One region of the Clostridium celatum genome, then DNA from elsewhere that is predicted to be linked to it. Evidence: riboswitches for the same ligand, from Rfam matches in the RefSeq annotation. Region 1 holds a riboswitch; the other holds the start of a gene.

What was found. Region 1 has a riboswitch for glycine ahead of LPC13_RS00240 (trimeric intracellular cation channel family protein). Riboswitches for the same ligand answer to the same signal wherever they lie in the genome.
Region 2: another riboswitch for glycine. It lies ahead of LPC13_RS01675 (alanine/glycine:cation symporter family protein); the one in region 1 lies ahead of LPC13_RS00240 (trimeric intracellular cation channel family protein).

The regions. Positions count from the first base shown of each region.
Region 1 covers NZ_JAJKGM010000001.1:52,488-63,640, reverse strand. The annotation lists gene LPC13_RS00250 (ABC transporter ATP-binding protein) at 1-256, opposite strand, end outside; gene LPC13_RS00245 (type 1 glutamine amidotransferase family protein) at 256-2,652, opposite strand; gene LPC13_RS00240 (trimeric intracellular cation channel family protein) at 2,905-3,504, opposite strand; glycine riboswitch at 3,558-3,634, opposite strand; glycine riboswitch at 3,638-3,723, opposite strand; gene LPC13_RS00235 (hypothetical protein) at 3,791-3,955, opposite strand; gene LPC13_RS00230 (hypothetical protein) at 4,208-4,579, opposite strand; gene LPC13_RS00225 (NAD(P)-dependent oxidoreductase) at 4,701-5,552, opposite strand; gene LPC13_RS00220 (MATE family efflux transporter) at 5,687-7,075, shown strand; gene LPC13_RS00215 (J domain-containing protein) at 7,268-8,269, opposite strand; gene LPC13_RS00210 (beta-N-acetylglucosaminidase domain-containing protein) at 8,480-11,153, opposite strand, start outside.
Region 2 covers NZ_JAJKGM010000002.1:98,205-109,357, reverse strand. The annotation lists gene LPC13_RS01725 (3'-5' exonuclease) at 1-279, shown strand, start outside; gene pflA (pyruvate formate-lyase-activating protein) at 341-1,060, opposite strand; gene LPC13_RS01715 (helix-turn-helix domain-containing protein) at 1,550-2,089, shown strand; gene potA (spermidine/putrescine ABC transporter ATP-binding protein) at 2,113-3,156, shown strand; gene LPC13_RS01705 (ABC transporter permease) at 3,159-4,004, shown strand; gene LPC13_RS01700 (ABC transporter permease) at 4,001-4,798, shown strand; gene LPC13_RS01695 (ABC transporter substrate-binding protein) at 4,800-5,861, shown strand; gene ndk (nucleoside-diphosphate kinase) at 5,926-6,339, opposite strand; gene LPC13_RS01685 (acylphosphatase) at 6,453-6,725, shown strand; gene LPC13_RS01680 (glycoside hydrolase family 73 protein) at 6,781-7,536, opposite strand; gene LPC13_RS01675 (alanine/glycine:cation symporter family protein) at 7,787-9,193, opposite strand; glycine riboswitch at 9,430-9,524, opposite strand; glycine riboswitch at 9,525-9,599, opposite strand; gene LPC13_RS01670 (2-isopropylmalate synthase) at 9,668-11,153, opposite strand, start outside.

The DNA of each region.
Region 1 (11,153 bases):
AAACTCCAAAAAAGTCTGGCATATATCCAATTTTATCTTTTAATGCTCTATTGTTTTTTATAGCATCAATTCCATCAACATAAACCTCTCCACTGTCTGGTGATAAAAGTCCTGAAATAATTTTCATAGTAGTACTTTTTCCTGCCCCATTAGGTCCTATAAATCCAAATATTTCACCCTTTTTTATTTCTAAATTCAATCCATTTAAAGCTTTAAAATTGCCATAAGATTTTTCAAGATTTTTTATAACTAGCATTATTTCTCCACCCCTTTTACAACTATTTTAGGAGCCATACTATCTTCCTTATCTCTATTAACTTCAAGCTTTACTTTAATTACATTATTTAAAGTATAATTTGAAATTTCATCTACTTTATAGCTTCCTGATGATAATAAGAATTTTTCATATTCATTACTTTTGTAATTATAGATGTAATACTCACCATTTCTTCCATATTCATATCCCCATCTATCAGTTCCAACTTTAAAAGTAACCTCTTTAATATCTATATTTTCATCAATTTTATAATCAAAGATTACTTCTCCTTGTCCATAAACAAATCCATTATAACTATCAACATAAGCATTATTATCTAAAGAATTTAATTCTGGATTAAAATATCCTTCTGGGAAATTAATATTCCCTTCATCATCTTTAAAGTTTATACCTATATCTTGAATTATTGCTGTTGTATTAAATTTAGATACTGATTTTTTTCCTAAATTTAATCCATATTCTACAGGCATATCTGTTATTGCAATAATTTTTGAAATACTATTAAAATATTCATTACTACTTAATACATTTAATAAATTAGAATATCTTAAAACATATTTATACTTAGGATCATTTTCATCCTTGCTTTTATCCCATCTTGATTGATAGTATTCATCAGTCATAATTGATGAATAACTTTCTAAACCACTAGTACTTGAAGATTTTAAATTTTCTATTTTTATTTCTTCACCACTTTTTACTTGGCCTAAATCCCAAATATTATTACCTGTTACTACTAATAATCTATTAACGTCTGTGTCTAAATTGTTTTTTATACTACCATTTAAAGTGCCATCTTTTAAGTTAAAATCTCCTTCAAATTTAGGTATAAAAACTTCTTCTCCCTTTACTTTAAATGTTTTTATATCTGAAGCATCAGTATCTGAAAAAGTAAAGTAAGAATTATTATTACTATAAGTTGTCTTCACTCTTAATTTTGTTATTGATTCATTTCCAGCTTCTCCATAATAGTAATTATCACTATTTATATATTTCATTTCTAAATTTTCATCTTTTTCTATTACAAGATTATCTTTATACTTACTACCAATTCCTAAATAACCATTTACTTCACCTTTTCCATCTTCATTTACAGAAATAATATTTAAAGAGTTTAAAATTACATCATTTACTCTCATTTTCCCACCAATTAAGTAAATAAATATTGTAAAAGCAATTGCTAATACTGGTAGTATAACCCAAGTTAAATCTCTTCTTTTTACCATTTTTAAAACTAGATAAAGCACTATTCCTACTGTAATTGCATATATAGCTAGTATTATTACAACAGTAGTTGTGCTTAATATATTTTCTACTGGTATATAATTTAATATAGAATTAATTCCATAACTGTAATTCCAATAATTATTTTGAGTTATATTCTCATAAACTTTATCAAATATTGGAGTTAATATATTTTGCATTAGGCTACTTGCATCTTTAGAAGATATAAAAGGTTCTGTGCCTATATCAAAAGTAGTTATTAAAATTTCACCACTTCCCTTTTTCTTAGAATATACTAACTCTTGACCATTTTCTCCATATACTACATTTGCATCATCTATATTCAATGATGATAATATTAAATTTAAACTTTCATTTATTAACTTTACATTCTTCTCATTAGTTCCATTTGAAGAAATATTTAAAAAGCTTTTGTCTATATTATTTATAGTCTTACTCTCATTAGCTCCTGCTGATATTAATAATGTTCCTCCATTATTTACCCAAGTATTTAAAGCATCATATTGTTCTTTTTTTAAATTTGCCATATTATAATTATTTACTATTATTAAATCTAAACCATCAATATTTAAATAATTATTTCCTATAATATCTGAATTTAAATTAACAGTATTAATTTTTCCAGCTGTTGAATAAGAGGTATTAAAGGATATTTCTCCTAAATAACCTAATGCTGTTGCATCATCAGTTAATAGCCCTGTAAAAACATTTGCATCATTAATTCGCCCTGAAAAAAGTAATAATTCTTTTTCATAAACTACTTTATTATTATTAATTAAACATATAGTTCCTTTAGTTGAATTTTCAATAAACTTTACTGGAATTGATACATTTATATTTTCGCCTGCTTTAGCATTTACTTCTTTAGCATATGCATCATATCCACCTTGTGAATCACTAGCTACTCTTACCTCAATTTCTCCATTAAAATCTTCTGATAAATTCTCTACATTAATACCTATAGGCATATACTTTTGAGCTCTATATTTACCATCAATTCCATAATCTATAGTTACTTTATAATTACTATTCTTTTCATTTGCACTAACCTGTATATTAGGCATTATTAAGTTAAAAATAAAAATTAGTAATATATAGCTAAATATTTTTTTACTTTTTCCTTTTTTCATTAAGCTCCCCCATTTCACACTATTTGTTATTTATATACTTCATATTATATTTTACCCCATTTTTCCTTTATCTTCTTATTTTTTCCTTTAAGATTTTCTTAAAATTTTCTTACAATAAAAAAAAACAAAAAGTGATTATATAACATTTAATTAAGTTACATAATCACTTTTTGTCCAACTTTAACAAATAAATTTATTTTATTATTTATATAATTGCTTTTATCCTATTTTAATATTAGTCTTTTTTTAAATTTATGCACTTATAACCGGTAGGTTAATTTCCTTATGATAGCTTATTACCCTAATAGCTATTATAATTATTAAAGATATGAATTGAGCTGTTTCCAATCCTACCACTGGATAAATAAACCATAATATAGTTACACCTATAACTCCTGCAACACAATAAATATCATTTTTAAATATTTGTGGTTTTCTATTAGTTATAATATCTCTAAGTACTCCACCACCAACTCCAGTTATTCCAGCTACAAATGAAAAAACCATAAAATTATAATTACTTTCTATTGCCTTACTTGCTGCTGATACAAAAAATGCAGCTAATCCTAATGCATCAATAAACATAAATAAATTTTTATACTTAACTTTTCCTTTTAATATTATAGCAAGTAATGCTCCTGCTATAATAAATGGTATAGTTTTATAGCTAGTAAAAAATACCGGTATACCAACATTAGTAACTATATCTCTTAATACTCCTCCACCCATTGCTGTAATTATAGCTATTATATATATTCCAAAAATATCGAACTCTTCTTCTATAGCAACAATAGCTCCTGATACTGCAAAAGCAAAAACACCAATATACTCTAAAATAGCAATGTAGTCCAACTAAAATCCCCCTTAAAAATATAGATTAAGACTAATTATTAAAATAATTGCGCCTCTGTCTTTTTACCTGAAAGATTCTCTTACTACATTTAAGATTGCTTCGTCGGTGTCTTATATGAGCTTTCCAGAGTTTTCTCAAAATTTGGTCCTTTTGCCTGAGAGTTTGCCGCACTTTCCCCTTCGGCTCTGAATTAAAACAGTATCTCCCAAATTTATCAACGAAATACCTTTAAATTATAATAAAATCTTTTTATCAATTCAATATTTTTATATAAAATTTACTTAACTATTCATCACTACATACACATATAGAAGTTTGTAACTCTATATATTCTTCAACACTAAGCTCACTTAAATATTTATCATAATGTTCTTCTGAGCAAAATACTCCTATTTTATTATCTACATAATCCTTATTTAACTCTTTTTTGCAATACATACACTTTTTCATTTTTTATCTCTCCTTATCTTTAATTAAAATACTTTATCAGTTTGTAAATTAATTTGACTAATGTATTCAACTACTTTTAAACTTTATTATCTGCTGAAATCAATAATAAAAACCTATAAAGCAATAATTTTATTTCAAATAAATATGGCAAATGAAGATTTATATTTTCTAAGAAAATTTAATCTTTCATTTGCCATTACTAACATTACTTAAACAGCATTATTAAATTATTTACATTTCAAAACTTATGATTTATGCACAACTAATTTTCTGCTTATCGAGGGTTGCATATGAATCTAATAAGTTAATAATAAAATTTCTTGTATCCGTATCTAAATTTCTTGTACTTGATATGGATTTTACTGCAAACTTCTTAATTAAAAAGCTATATGCTAGCTCTCCTATAAATAATGCTGTGTTTGTCATTCTTGAATCATTTAATAATTCTTTAAACTCTATAGTTGTTCCTTTTATATATTCCTTTGCAATATTATAAACTTCATCAATACTAATTAATTTTAATACTACATCAATATCCTTATTTATTTTACTAACAAATTTATTAATTAAACTTATATAATTTTTCTCATGCTTTTCATTTACAAATTTTAAATTTTTCCCCATAATTAATCACCTCTATGTATACATTATAGAACATAAATTTGTCAATTATGTTACAAAGTGATTAAATTTATCTTAATATTTACTTGCTTTTAATAGCCTATATTTAAGTTAGTTTACTTCTTTATAGATATTCCTCTATAATACTTTGAGTACCTTTATCTTCAAAATTTTTCTTAGCTAATTCTTCATACATTTCTAATACTTTATTAAGTACAGGAAGGCTTTCACCTTTTTCATCCATTACCTCTTTAGCTATTTTCATATCTTTTATAAAATGCTTATTAAAAAATCCTGGTTCATAATCTTTTTCTATCATTTTATAACCATTATTTTGTAGTTGCCAGCTACCAGCTGCACCTTTTGATATAGCATCTAAAACTGTTTTAGGATCAAGTCCTGACTTTTTAGCATAAATTATAGATTCTGCTACTGCAGCTATAGTTCCTGCTATGGCTACTTGATTAGAAGCTTTACAGTTTTGTCCACTACCTGCTTCTCCAAGATAAATTATATTTTTTCCCATGCATTCAAATACATTATACATATATTCAAAATCCTCTTTGTTTCCACCCACCATAATAGATAAAGTAGCATTCTTTGCTCCAATATCTCCGCCTGAAACTGGCGCATCTAAAATATGAAATTTATTTCCCTTTTCATATAATTTCTTTGCTAAAAGTGGTGATGATGTTGTCATATCTACTAAATATGCACCTTCTCTTGCATATTCAAATATTCCTTCTTTCCCTAAATAAACCTCTTCTACATCCTTTGGATAGCCAACAATAGTAAATACTGCATCTGCATCCTTAACACATTCTTTAATACTGTCTTTAACTTCAATACCGTATTCCCTTAAAGGTTCACACTTTGAAAGTGTTCTACTATATACAGATACATTATGTCCACTCTTCTTTAAATTTATTGCCATAGAACTTCCCATAACCCCAGTTCCAATCCAAGCTATATTCATATCTATACCTCCATATTTTTTTCTAATTATAATATACTTATGATATTTTTTCCACTATCCGCCACTCATTTTATACACTTTATTTCATTAATGTTATATAATAGAAATATTGTATACTAAAGGGGGCTTATTTTATGGATTTACAAAGAAGAAAAAATCTTATTTTAAAGGGAAACATTTATAAAGTATTAGTTACACTTGCTATTCCAATTATGGCTAATAATATAATTCAATGTCTTTATAATATGGCAGATGGATTTTGGGTTAGTATGATTGGTTCTGTTGAATTTGCAGCTACATCTTTTGTATGGCCTGTTGATTTTCTATTTATTTCAATAGGTTCAGGAATTTCTATTGCTGGAACTGCTCTTTTATCTATATTAATTGGTGCTAATAAAGCAAAAGAAGGTAAAAAATATTCTGCTCAATTATTTGCAATTTCTCTATTAACTTCTGTAATATTTACTATAATAGGTTTTATTTTAACACCATTATTTGTTAGAGCAATGGGTGCAAGTGGTGACTTAGCTCATTTCAGTAATATATATCTTAGAATTACTTTTTTGTCTTTGCCATTTTTATTTTTTTACTTTGTTTTTAACTCAATAATGATTGCTCAAGGTAATACTACCCTTCCAACATTACTTAGTGGAATTAGCGCTATTATAAATATAGTTTTAGATCCTATTTTTATATTTCCTTTAAAAATGGGTATTGCAGGTGCTGCTTATGCAACTCTTTTATCTAAATTTATCTTATGTGTAATGGCATTTTTTATTTTAAAGAAAAGTACATCACCATTAAAGCCATCATTTAAAAATTTTAAATTGGATTTTGTGCTTATAAAAGAAATACTTTCTATAGCTGTACCATCATCAATTGGTCAATCCGGTTCTGCTCTAGGTTTTATAGTTTTAAATAGCTTTATAGCTTCCTATGGCACCAGTACTATGGCAGCATTTGGTATGGTAAATAAAATCACATCATTAATTTCACAACCAGCAATGGGATTTGGTTCTGCCCTTGTTACTATAACTGGGCAAAATTTAGGTAATGGAAATATTAAACGAATAAAAGATGCATTTAATAAAGCTTCTATAATAGTAATTATAATTACTGTTATTGGCTCCATAATAATGTACATAAATAATGATGCTATTATAAACTTTTTTATGCAATCAAAAGATGATTTAAAGGTAATTGAAGAAGGACTTACTTATTTAACTTATATACTTTTTTCAATGCCTCTTATGGGAATGTTTAGCGTTTTTCAAGGAATCTTTCAAGGATCTGGATATACAAAATATTCTATGGGAATGGAAATCGGAAGATTGTGGTTTGTTAGAATACCAATGATTTTACTGTTTAAATATTTTACTAACGTAGGTTCTATTGGAATTTGGTTTTCTATGAGCTTTAGTAATCTTATTATTTGTATTTATGGCTTTACTAGATATAAACAAGGCCTATGGCAAAATACACCTAAAAATATAAAAACAGCCGAAAAAGAGTGCTTTAGTTAATTATAAATTAAAGCTTGAATTATAATAATATATTATAACCCATACTAAAAACCAATATATACCGTTATCTAAATATAAAAGTAAAATGGCAAATTAATTATTAAAAATTCTTTTTCCTGAATTTATTAATTAATTTGCCATTTATGATTTTAATTTAACTACTTAAAGTTTAAAACCATACTTTCACTTTATTTAAAATGCAAAATTCTTTAAGCTAGTATTTATTTTTCCTAACATATTAGGAACTACTCTAACTATAGTAGGTAAGAAAAATGCTACTATTGTTGCTAATGCACAAAGAGCGAATATTTCCCATTGCATAGGGTGACCAATATAAATTTGATATCCATGTATTGCTGCTATTCCTATTGCTCCAACTATTATTACCTTAGATACTAAAAAACATGTTAAATTAATTATCTTAAATAAAAATATAATTATTGATAAGATTAATATTACCGGTATTACTAATATCTTAAATGGAACCTTTATTAAATTTAAAATTTTGTTATTATCACTACTTTTTTTGACAACAACCTTTTGTCCTTTGACTTTGCTTTGTTTTTCATCTACATTTTTATTTTCTGAAAACTCATTATTTTTCATTCTATTTATATAATTATTTTCATCACTATCATTACTATTTTTCTCTGTATAATTTTTGTTTTCTTTCTTCTCTTTGGTATTATTTTTATTATTCTTTTTCTTAGCCTTACTCTTTATTGGTTTATTTTTATTATTTCTTTTTCTAATTTCTACAATTTCTTCGTCTTCACTGTCATCTAAAGATAAAAACTCCTCTTTAGATATTGCTATATGTCTTTCTGTTAATGTATTTTCTTTAGATTTCCTTATTATTTCTTGAATTTCTTCTGCACTCATTTTAACAGTACAATCTAAATCATAATTTTCTTCAACCTTTTTTTCAGCTTCTTTAATTTCTTCATTTTCATTCAAACCTTTATTGTTTGTATACTCTTCTTCTATATTCTTAATTATTTTCTCTTCTAATTCTTTCTCTTCAAACTCTTTCATTAATTCATCATAAGCTGCTTTAAATAAACTTAAAAACTTATCTAATTTTTTCTTATCACGTACTTCATTATTAAATTTATTAACTTGCTTTTCATAGGCTTGTCTTATTTCCTCTTTCGACGCACCTTCCTTTATTCCTAAAATATTAAAACAATCCATATTATCTTCTCCATATTTTAATTAATTATAACTTTAACTAAATTACAAATTTAAAGTTTCACTTATTAGTATATCAATATTAATTTAAATATTAAATAGTAGTTATAACCATTAACTCCACATTAGCAATACAATATACTCTATAAAATAATAAGAACACCCTTAGAAATAAAGTAATTTAATTTCTTTATTCTAAAGGTGTATTATTATTTATCTTTTCTTTTTAAATAAGTTTACTCCTATTGCAGATATCATAGTACCAAAAATTCCAATAACTCCTGCTGCTCTTCCCCCTGTATTAGGTAACTTTCCTTGTTCTTTATTAGTGCTATTACCATTACTACTAGTACTGCTACTTACATTATTACTGTTTCCTGTATTAGTATTTCCAGTATTACTGCTAATATTGTCTTCAGTAGCATTACTACTTGAGTTATTATTTTCAGTATTTGAGCTATTACCCTCATTCTTATCTACACTATTTTCTACTAATCTACCTAAAGCTGCTTCTAAAGTACTCTTCGCCTTATATACTTCATCTTCAGTAGCATCTTCATTGCTAAGAACCAACTTAGCCATTTCTAATGCTTTAGCTACATTACTATAGCTTACTTCTGTATATTTACTTGCATCTAAGCTTTCTATCTTATTAATTAACTCTTGTAACTTATCTTTATTTGGTTTTAATCTTAATTCAAGGTATGCTCTAATTAAATTATTATACCCTTCTTTAACTTCATTTTCTAAAGCATTTTCATCATTAACAATAGTATTTGCCTCATCCAATGCAGTTTCTAAATTACTCCAAGTTGAAGTTATAAATTCTTCCTTATTTAATGCATTAATCTTTTCTATTAAAGCAGTTAAAGAAGCTTTATCCCCTTTATAGAAAGATAGCTTTTGCATTACAGATGATAATCTATCAAATGCAGCATCTACTTGTGATTGAGTTGATTTAGAATTATTTAAAATTTCCTTTGCATTTTCAAGTGCAGCCTTAAATTCAGTAACAACTACAGGAACAACATTCTCTAAATCTTCATCTGTAATTTCCTCTGCAATCTCAATAGCAATTCCTAACGCTACTTTATTTACTTCCTTATCAATTGATTCATTATTTTCATTCACTATTATTTCATATATTTTTGGAAGTGGCTTACTAGCGTCAAATTCTATCTTAACTTCTACAATTTCATCATTAACAGCTAAGTCACTTAATTGTTTTCCTAATACACCTATAGTTTTCCAAACACCATTAGTATTTTTAACACTTACTGTAGCTTCACATATATTATCTTTATCTTGAAGGAATACTATATTTTCTACATTTGTTATTCTTGTCATCTTATAAATTAAATTTTCACCATTTCTAACATTTTCAGCTTCAAAAGCAGTTGTTAAATCTTCATCATATAGATAATCCCATCTACCAGTATCAAAAGTACCTTCTACTAAATCAACAGTATCATCTCCAGCATCAGGAACTGTTTTATTAATTTCTACCTCAAATAATTGAACCCAATATCCTGAATTTTCTCCATTAGCAATTATTCTAATATATTTTGCCATTTTACCATTAGCATTTACAGAAGCTACCTTTTTATCTCCTTCTGATGTATATTGTAATTCACCTAATGAAGTCCAATTAATACCGTCTTCTGATATTTGATATTCAGAATTTCTCATATAGTCCATATTTCCAAAGTAAGCAGTTACATCATAAAGAGGTATCTTATTACCTAAATCTATTTGTATATAATGTCCTGCCCCAGATGATTTATCTGACCAATACTTAGTAGACTTATCTCCATCTAAAGCTTTATCTATAGTATAGCTTTGATAAGTTCCTATATTTTGTGAAATAGTTGGTGTTATCTTATATACAGGTATTGCTTTAAAGCTATTAATATCTATATTCTTTGTATTATTACTCTTATTTACTAATCTAATATAAGTTGCAGCAATACTTTCATTAGTCTTCATTACACCATCTGAAATTGTTGTTTCAGCTTCACTCCACTCAATTCCATTTAATGAATATTCAAGTGATAATCCTTCATAATCACTAGCATTAATATTAATCTCTGCTAACTTAATTGCTTTAGGAAGAGCAATTCCTATATAATCATTTTTAGCAAGCTCTAAAGCTGTAATATCGTTTATAGAATATACTCCACTTTCAAGACTTACTTCAATATTTAACTCTTTGTTTAAAGATGTTATAACCTCTGGATCTATTTCTTTAAACATTACTTTTGACATTATATTGCTTGAAGCAGTTATAACATCATTTATAAGTGGTTTAAGTCTTTTTTCTCCTACAGCAACAGCATATTGTACTGTTCCTGAGTCTTCCATTCTATCAACAGTAAAATTATTCATTTCATTTAACTTTTCTGTTGCTAGATTATTGTTATCAAGCCATGTTTCTATTTTACCTTCTTCTGCAGCAATTAATGATTTCATAGCTGCTACCCCTGATTCACCTAATGCTTTATATGCGCCTAAGAATGGTTCTATTTCTGAAAGTAAAGCTTCATTATTTATATTATTTGTAATAGCTTCATAATCTGAAAGGATTATGCTAAATTCATTTAATAGTTCATTTGCAATATCCACTATTGATTTATTATTAGCTATTGCACTTTTTAATGCAGTTATTTTATCTGATAAATACCAAGATTCATCATATTCAAAAGTTCCACTTGCACCACCATCATCCTTAAGGTATGACGTATTAGATGCAAATCGCATAAATTCCTCTTTTATTTCTGGTACAAGCTTTTCTATTGCAGTTTCCCAACTGCTCATATAATCAAAGCTATCTGTATTCCAAGTGTAATCAGCTATACTATATAAAGTAACCTTTGAAGCTTCTGCTTGA
Region 2 (11,153 bases), on a different contig from region 1:
TGGGAGCCAAAGAAAACTTTCTGTACAATGGCATATTATAAAAACATTTGTAATATCCCTTCTGTGAATGGTAATGGTATAAAAAATCCAAAATTATCTGAAGTTATTAATTATCTTGGAATTTCTGATGATCAAATTGCTAAAAAGGCAGATGAACTTTTCCAGGGTAGTGGAAATTACCACGATGCAAGATTTGATACAGCAGCTGTATATCTTTTAGTAATTGAGGGAATGAAGAAAAAATTAATTAAACCTGGATTCTTCTCAAGTCAAATTTAAAAAATACTACATTTAAAATCAAAAATAGAGATATCCTCTCTCAAGAATATCTCTATTTTGCCTATTTATTAAAATCTAATAATTTATATAATTCTTTACATCTATCCTTATCCATTGCTGGAGTTCCATCTAATCTATACTTTAATCCCATAGTTTCATACTTATTAACGCCTAATAAATGATATGGAAGTAATTCTACCTTCTCAACATTATCTAAAGTCTTAATGAACTTACCTAATTCTGTAATATATTCTTCACTGTCTGTCATACCCGGAACAACCACTTGTCTTATCCATAGTTTAGTTCCACACTTCTTACATGCTTCTAAGAATTTTAAGCTTTCATCTATTTTCACAGCTGTCATATCTTTATATCCTTCTTCAGTTAAATGCTTAACATCAAAAAGAACTAAGTCAGTATACTTTAATATTTCTTCATAATCTCCAAAACCAACTCCAGAAGTATCTAGTGTTGTATGTATACCTTGCTTCTTACATAGCTTTAAAGCTTCCTTTAAAAATTCTGGCTGTCTTAATGGATCCCCACCTGAGAAAGTTACCCCACCACCTGATCTTTCAAAATAACTTCTAAATCTTGCAATTTTATTAACTAACTCTTCTGGAGTTAATTCTAATGATTCTTCACACTTATTAGCCCATGTATCTGGGTTATGGCAATATTGACATCTTAAAGCACACCCTTGCATAAACACTACTACTCTTATACCTGGACCATCTACTAAGCCCATAGTTTCAATTGAATGTATCGTTCCTTTTATCATAATCCATCCTCCGTTTTAACATAATAACATTATTATACACCCATATAAAAATTTTGTTAATACCTACCTTTTATTATTTTTTAATAATAATTATTATTTACATAAATATATAAAATTCTTTTATCTAATTTAATTATAAAAATAGTATAAATCATTAATCATTTACCAAATATAACTTTATAACTAATCTTATATTATCATTATTATGTACCAAATAATTTTTTACACAATTTGTAATTTCAAATATTTTTATACTCATTTTAACTTTCTTAGTACAAGTAAACTTTTAATGTATTATTGTTAAACTCACTTTAAGTTAAACTCCCTTTAAAGCTTTATTTTATAAGCATATTTATAAACTTTAAAATTTTACAAATTTTATTGATTTTTTACTCATAAATATATATAATATCATTTGTTGTTTAGTAATTTTAAACCTTTTGTTTAGTAATAGTTACTACTAAACTACTTGAAAGGCGAGGTGAAATTGTGGAAATTGGTGATAAAATAAAACGAATGAGAATTGAAAAGGGACTAACACAAGAAGATCTTGCTAATAGATGTGAATTATCAAAGGGATTTATTTCTCAACTTGAAAATGATCTAACTTCTCCATCTATTGCCACTCTAATAGATATTCTTGAAATATTAGGGACAAACCTTAAAGAATTCTTTAATGATGATAAAGATGAAAAAATTACTTATACATATGAAGATATGTTTGAAACAGAAAATACTGATTTAAAATATACTCTTATGTGGCTTGTTCCAAATGCACAAAAAAATGAAATGGAACCTATTATGATAACTCTTGAACCTGGTGGAAAATATATAGAAGAAGAACCCCATGAAGGTGAAGAGTTTGGCTATGTTTTATCTGGTAGTATAGTACTACATCTTGGTGATAAATCTTACAAAGTAAAGAAAAATGAAAGTTTTTATTTTAAGCCAAAATCTAATCATTACATTAGTAATAATGGTAAAACAACTGCTAAAGTGATTTGGATTTCTACTCCACCATCATTTTAATATAAAAGAAAGAGGTGTTTTTTTTGAATCAAAATATTATTGAAATTCAAGGTGTTTCTAAAACATATGGAGATAACACCGTTTTAAATAATTTAAATTTAAATATAAAAGAAAATGAATTTTTAACTTTACTTGGTCCAAGTGGATGCGGTAAAACAACAACTCTTAAAATTATAGCTGGTTTTGAGACTGCCGATAATGGAAAAGTTCTTTTTGATGGAAAAGATATATCTATCTTACCACCATACAAAAGACAGTTAAATACAGTTTTCCAAAAGTATGCATTATTCCCTCATATGAATATATATGAAAATATCGCTTTTGGCTTAAAGATAAAAAAACTACCTAAAAATGAAATTGATAAAAAAGTTCACGAAATGTTAAAAATGGTCGCATTAGAAGGTTTTGAAAATCGTTCTGTTGACTCTTTAAGTGGTGGACAACAACAAAGAGTAGCAATAGCAAGAGCTCTTGTAAATGAACCTAAAGTCTTATTACTTGATGAACCACTGGGTGCTCTAGACTTAAAACTTAGAAAAGAAATGCAATTAGAACTTAAAAAAATTCAAAAAAGACTTGGTATTACATTTATTTTTGTTACTCATGACCAAGAAGAAGCTTTAAGCATGTCAGATACTATCGTTGTAATGAATAAAGGAGTTATTCAACAAATGGGTAGTCCTGAGGATATATATAACGAACCTGCTAATGCTTTTGTCGCTGACTTCATAGGTGAAAGTAATATATTAGATGGTACTATGTTAGAAGACTATAAAGTAGAATTTTCTAATAGAGTTTTTGAATGTGTAGATAACGGATTTGATAAAAATGAAAAAATAGATGTTGTTATAAGACCTGAAGACATAGAAATTACAACAGTAGAAAAAGGAATATTAGTAGGAAAAGTTAATTCTGTTACATTTAAGGGTGTTCATTATGAAATAGAAGTTGAAACTGAAAATACTAAGTGGATAATACATAATACAAAAAATGCTACAGTTGGTAGTACAGTAGGTTTAATTATTGATCCTGAAGCAATTCATATAATGAGAAAGGTAAATGATTAAAAATGAAAAAGAAAAATAGTCAAGGTATTCTTCCAGCATCACCTTATATCGTCTGGAGTTCACTTTTTATTGTTATTCCACTTTTAATAGTAGTTTTCTTCAGTTTTACTGTAAAGTCAGGTGATAATTATAAATTTTCACTTGAGAACTTTCAAAGATTAATGGATCCAATATATTTAAAAGTTTTTTGGAGAAGCTTAGTTTTAGCATTTAAAGCAACAATAGGTTGTTTAATATTAGGTTATCCAGTTGCTTATTTAGTTTCTAAAATGCGTGAAGGTAAAAGAAATATATTAATAATGTTATTTATTGTTCCAATGTGGATGAATTTCTTACTTAGAACTTACGCTTGGTTACCTATATTAGGTAAAAATGGCCTTATTAATACGTTCTTTTCTAACTTTGGAATTGGACCATTTAATATTCTTTATAATGATTTTGCAGTACTTTTAGGTATGATTTATAACTTCTTACCATTTATGATATTACCTATTTATACAGTACTTATAAAAATGGATAATGATTTGATAAATGCTGCTTCAGACTTAGGCGCTGATAGAAAACATATATTTATGAAAATCATTCTTCCTTTAAGTATGCCTGGTGTAATTTCTGGTATTACAATGGTATTTATGCCTGCTGTATCTACATTCGTAATTTCTAGAATACTAGGTGGTGGACAATACATGCTACTTGGTAACTTAATTGAAACACAATATACAACAATGAATGATTGGAACTTTGGTTCTGCCATTGCAATATTTATGATGTTAATAATTTTATTATCAATGGCCTTTATGAATAAGTTTGAAGGTGCTGATGATAAAGAAGGAGGAAGCTCCCTATGATGAAAAAACTTGAATCCTTTATAAAGAGATTTTATTTATTTATAATCTTTATATTTCTTTATACACCAATAGTTACTTTAATGGTATTTTCTTTTAATGATTCAAAATCAATGGGAAAATGGAGTGGATTTACTTTAAAATGGTATAGCCAGCTTTTTGAAAACCAAAGAATAATGGAAGCATTAAAGTACACACTAATAATAGCTGTAATTGCCTCTGTAGTTGCTACTATAATTGGTACATTTGCAGCAATTGGCATTCATAAAATGAAAGGGCTACCTAAAAAAGCCTTATTAAATATAAATAATTTACCAGTATTAAATCCTGATATTGTTACAGGTGTATCTTTAATGAGTTTATTCATATTTGTTATGCCATTTTTAAATATACAATTTGGATTTATGACTATGCTTATAGCTCACATTACTTTTAATATCCCATATGTTATATTATCAGTATTACCAAAGCTAAAGCAATTGCCTACAAACATAACAGAAGCAGCCTTAGACCTAGGAGCAACTCCTGGTTATGCAATGAGAAAAATAATATTACCTCAAATAAAACCTGGTATTATTTCTGGTCTATTAATGGCATTTACGATGTCTATTGATGACTTTGTAATAAGTTTCTTTACTACAGGACCTGGAGTAACTAATCTTTCAATAGAAATCTACTCTATGGCTAGAAAGGGAATAAACCCTTCAATAAATGCATTATCTACTTTAATGTTTTTAACAGTACTTATTTTATTATTAATTGTAAATAGAAAAGAATTTACTTCAAGGGGTGAATAAAATGAAAAGATTTAAAAAATTAACTGCATTAATTGCAACAGCTTTATTAACAACTTCCATTTTTGCTGGATGCTCTAATAATAGTGCTGGCGAAAATGGTACTATCAATGTTTTTAACTGGGGAGAATATATTGATGAATCTTTAATTAAAGACTTTGAAAATGAAACAGGAATTAAAGTAAATTACTCAACTTATGATACAAATGAAATTATGTATCAAAAAATTAAAACTAATCCTGGAACTTACGATATAGTAATTCCATCAGATTACATGATTGAAAAAATGATTAAAGAAGATTTACTTGAAAAAATAGATTTTAATAATATTCCTAACTATAAATATATAGGCGAAAAATTTAAGAATCTTCCGTATGATCCAACAAATGAATATTCAGTTCCATATACTTGGGGTACAGTAGGTATTATTTATGATAGCACAGTTGTTACTGAACCTGTAACTAGTTGGGATATATTATGGAATGAAAAATACAAAGATAATGTTTATATGTATAATTCATTAAGAGATTCTTTAGCAATTACATTAGTGAAGAATGGATATTCACTTAACTCAACTAACGCTGATGAAATAAATGTAGCTAAAGAAGATTTATTAAAACAATTAACTTTAACTAATCCTATATACGTTATTGATGAAGTAAGAGATAATATGATATCTGGAGAAAAAGCATTAGCTGTAGTTTACTCTGGAGATGCTTCTTACATAATGAGTCAAAATCCTGATATGAAATATGTTGTTCCAAATGAAGGTTCAAATAAGTGGTTTGATGCAATTGCAATACCAAAAGACGCTCCAAACAAAGCAGGCGCTGAAGCTTTCATAAACTTCTTATGCGATCCTGAAAATGCAAAGACAAATATTGAGTATATTGAATATTCAACTCCAAATACAGGTGCATTTGAATTATTAGATGATGAAGTTAAAAATAATCCTGCTGCATATCCTTCTGATGCCGTATTAGAAAGATGTGAAGTTTTTACGGATTTAGATCCTCAGACATTAAAATTATATGAATCTGCTTTTACAGAAATCCTTTCTCAATAGAAAAAATAATGCAGAAACCTTTAAAAGTTTCTGCATTATTTTTTTATTTTATTCTTTCTATATATCATTCTCCTTTAAAATTAGGAAACCATATCTTTATTTCTCTTTTTGAACTCTCTAAAGAATCAGAAGCATGTACACAATTTTCAGTTATTCCCTTTGCGTATTTCTTTCTTATAGTACCTGGCTTTTGTTCTTCAGGTTTTGTTGCTCCATTTATTTCTCTCACCTTAGCAATACAATTTTCCCCCTCAAGTATCAATGCACATATAGGGCTTCTTGTAATGAAGTCTATTAATTCTTGATAAAATACTTTACCTTTATGCTCTTTATAATGAGTTTCTGCAGTTTCTCTACTTACTTTTTCCATCTTTAATGCAATAACCTTTAAATTTGCTTCTTCATATAAGCTTATTATATTTCCAATTATATTTTGCTCTACAGCATCAGGTTTAATTAAAACCAAAGTTTTTTCCATGTAACCCCTCTTTAAGCTAAATTATCTATATAAGTATATGATACTTTTTTTAATCTTAGAAATACTATTTATATGCTATAATTTTTATATAGTTATATTTTAAGGAGGAGCTTATGAATAGATATTACATAGTTGTAGAAGGCAGAGTTCAAGGCGTAGGCTTTAGATTTTTTTGTTCTATGACTGCTAAACCATTAGATTTAACTGGTTGGGTTAGAAATATGGATAATGGTATGGTAGAACTTGAAGTTCAAGGATCTGATGAATCAATTGAAAAATTTATAAGAACTATAAAAAAAGGCAATCGTTTCATTAGAGTTGATGAACTTTATCAAAAGAAAATCCCTATTATCCAAAATGAACGTACTTTTACAGAACGCTACTAAAATTATTTTAAACAATTGTGGTGCCAAAAAATTTATGATATCATTCTGAAAATAATTAAACAATTTGTTTGTCATAATCCATCAGGTGATATTTCTCAATAATTGCTATTAATTTATCGGCATATATTGGCACTCCACTTTCATCTTTTGCTGTACTATATCCTGCATCTTCTAAAGCTTGTGCTTGCTCTATATAAGTCTTCCCTTCAAATAATCCATTATCTCTATATCTATCACTATCAAATAAAAACCTTCCATGATCCTCTATTGATTCCTCAATAGAATCATATTTTCTAAAGTTTGATATATAACTATCATTATAGTTTTCTTTAGAATTTATAGCAGCTACTGCACCATCCCATCTTGAATCTGCTTTTATTCCAAATAAATTATTGTGACTTACTGCCAATTCTGATTTTCCCCATCCAGACTCTAATATAGCTTGCCCTATTGTTATTGATGGTAAAATTTTATACTCTTTATAATTTTCTATTGCTCCATCTAATATTAAATTTATAAAGCTATTTTCTTCCTCATTTAAATAAGAATTTACATATACTTGTTTTTCAGTATTATCCTCTATATTGCTTTCATTACTTTTATTACTTTCATTATTTTCACTTAATCGTAAGTCCTCATTATTGTATCCAGCATCTATATTATTTGTAAATACTAATCTTTTCAAAAGATTACCACTACTTATTATCAATACAATAACTAAACTTAATATAATTACTGTATTTATTATATTTCCCCTCTTATCTATTGCTTTATAATTATCTACTCCATTGTAAATTAAATTTCCTTTCAATAGTCCCCTCCCAATAAAAATTTATTTAAATAACTTTTCATAATTAAATATATATTTTTCAAGAATATAATATTCTCATCATTATAAAAAAATGGAGCCGACTCTAAATAGCTAGTACTTTGTGAAAAATAAATTATATTAACAAATATTATAAAAGCACACCATAAGAACATTTAATCTTACTGTGTGCTTTTTATTTGGAAAGCTTCAAGACTAATTGGTAAATTATAATTTTGAGGCATACTTATTTTTAATTTATTTGTAATTTACTACTTTTTTCATCTTTGCTTTCATTTTTAATTTTCTTAAAATACTCATTAGTTTCATTTATAACAACATGTCTCAATGCTATTAATCCAACTAAATTGGGTAATGCCATTAACCCATTAACAATATCAGCTATTATAAAAACTAAATCAAGTGATAAAAATGGCCCTATACCAACAAAAGCTATAAATACAATTTTATATAATTTTATTCCTTTTACTCCAGTTAAATATTCAATACATCTCTCTCCATAATAATTCCACCCTATTATAGTTGTGAATGCAAAAAATATTAATCCTATATTAACCACATACTTTCCTAATACAGCAAATGGCAATCCACTTTGGAATGCTAAGGTAGTTATTTCTGCACCTTCTAACCCACTATTAAAACTTCCTGTTAATATAATTGCAAGTCCTGTCATTGTACATATTATTATTGTATCTATAAATGTACCTGTCATAGAAATCAACCCTTGCTTAACTGGAGATTTTGTCTTAGCTGCTGCTGATGCAATAGGTGCACTTCCAAGCCCTGCTTCATTTGAAAAAACACCTCTGCCAACACCTCTTTGAATTGCTATTGCAACTGTTATTCCTGCTGTTCCTCCAAGAGCTGACTTAGGATTAAATGCACTAGTTATAATTAAATTAATAGCATTTGGAATAGCTTTATAGTTAAATATTAAAACCATTAGTGCTCCTAATATATATAATATTGCCATGCTAGGAACTATTTTTTCTGCAACTGATGAAATTCTTTTTATTCCTCCTAAAGTAACTAACGTAACTAACGCTGTAACAATTATTGCAGTAACTACTACTGGAATATTAAAACTTATCTTAGCTGCTGATGAAATAGATTTTACTTGTCCAAATGTTCCTATCCCAAGTAACGCAACAGCAACCCCAAATATAGCAAACATCTTTGCTAAAAATTTATTTCCTACACCCTTTTCTATATAATACATCGGTCCACCTGACATTTGACCATTTTCATCTACTTCTCTATATTTTATAGCTAGTACACCCTCAGCATACTTAGTTGCCATTCCAAAAAAAGCAGCTATCCACATCCAAAATAAGGCCCCTGGCCCACCTGTAGATATAGCAGTTGCAACCCCTACTATATTTCCTGTTCCTATAGTTGCTGATAATGCGGTGCAAAGTGCAGCAAAACTTGATACATCACCTTCTGCTGCTTCATCATCTGCTTCATCATCTTTAGAAAATAAATATTTTAATGCAAGTGGCAATTTAGTAATTTGAAGTAACCCAAGTTTAAAAGTAAAATAAATACCTGTTCCTACTAGTAATATTAGTAAAGGTGCTCCCCATACTATTCCATTAATACTGTTTAATACATTTTCAATTTCTTTAAAAAATTCCATAAAAAAATCCCCCTTAAAAATAAATTTCTAGGAGGAGATTAAAGTTAGTTATAAAAGTAAGGATTATAACTAGTATTTTTAATATAAAAGTTCTTATAGATCTTGTATATTGCTTTATTTAAATAAATAATTAATAACAACTACAAATGCTAATATTTATTATAAATACTTATCATCGTTATAGTTAATAATTATTTATTTAAATTACTAATTTATAATATTCACTTATTACTATACTTTATCCCCTGTCCTTTTACCTGAGAGTTTCAATTTAATTATAAAAATTAAACCTTGCTCCTTCGGTGCTCTCATCTGAGTCTCTCCAGAGGCTCGTCCAGTAACGGTCCTAATACCTGAAAGATTTACTTCTTCGGTGGATTCTAAATCGCTCTCCCATTACCTTCATCCGAACATATTAAATTATATTGGTATTATAATATAGCTTTTCAAAAAAAATCAAGCATTTTTATCTTTTTAATTTCTTAATTTATTTAATGCATTCATATATGCCATTAAACTTGCCTCTATTACATCTGTACTTATTCCCATACCTAATACTTTTTTACCATCTAAGGATAACTTAACTTTAACTTCACCAAGCGCATCTGAACCTGATGTTATAGCTTGTATAGAATAATCCTCTAATACTGGACTAATATCAATTGACCTTTCTATGGCCTTATAAAGGGCACTTACTGGTCCATCACCACAAGCTGCTTCTACTTTTTCAATGTCGTTGTAAAGTATTTTTACTGTAGCTGTTGCTGATATGTTTTTAGCTGTAGAAACATTAAATACTTCAACCTTATAATAATCTTCAATTGAAACTACTCCTTGGTTTATTATTGCTTCTATATCCTTATCAGAAATTTCCTTCTTTCTATCAGCTAAATCCTTAAACTTTTTAAAACCTTCATTTAATTGTTCCTTAGTTAAATTATATCCTAGCTCTATTATCCTATCTTCAAACGCATGTCTACCTGAGTGTTTTCCTAAGACCATATTATTAGTTTTAAATCCTACCGATTCCGGCGTCATTATCTCATAAGTTTCTCTATTTTTTAGCACTCCATCTTGGTGTATTCCTGATTCATGTGCAAAAGCATTTGCTCCTACTATTGCCTTATTAGGTTGTACTGATATCCCTGATAAATGTGCAACAATACTTGAAACTCTATAAATTCTTTCTGTAGATATCCCTGTATCACACTTATATATATCCTTTCTTGTTCTAAGAGCCATTACAATCTCCTCAAGAGCTGCATTGCCTGCTCTTTCTCCTAATCCATTAACTGCACACTCTACTTGTTCTGCCCCATTTTCAATAGCAGCTAATGAATTTGCAACTGCTAATCCTAAATCATTATGACAATGTACACTTATTTTTGCCTTACTTATATTAGGTACATTTTCTTTTATGTCTTTTATTAATTTTCCAAACTCATTTGGAGTTGAATACCCTACTGTATCAGGAATATTAACTACAGTTGCACCAGCATCAATAACATTTTCTAAAACTTTATATAGAAATTCTCTTCTTGTTCTTGACCCATCTTCTGGTGAAAACTCTACATCATCAACTAGTGTTTTAGCATATGATACCATTTCTGTTGCCCTTTTTAGCACTTCTTCTTCACTCATTTTTAATTTATATTTCATATGAACATCAGATGTAGCTAAAAATGTGTGTATTCTTTTTTTAGGAGCATATTTAATTGCTTCATATGCCCTATCTATATCTGATTTGTTAGCTCTAGCTAAAGCATTTACCGTTGAATTTTTAATATTTTTTGCAATTAACTTAACACCTTCAAAATCACCATTGGATGATATTGGGAAGCCAGCTTCTATTACATCTACCCCCATTGCTTCTAATTGTTTTGCTATTTCTAATTTTTCTTGTGGATTTAATGCTACTCCCGGAGTTTGTTCCCCATCTCTTAATGTTGTGTCGAAAATA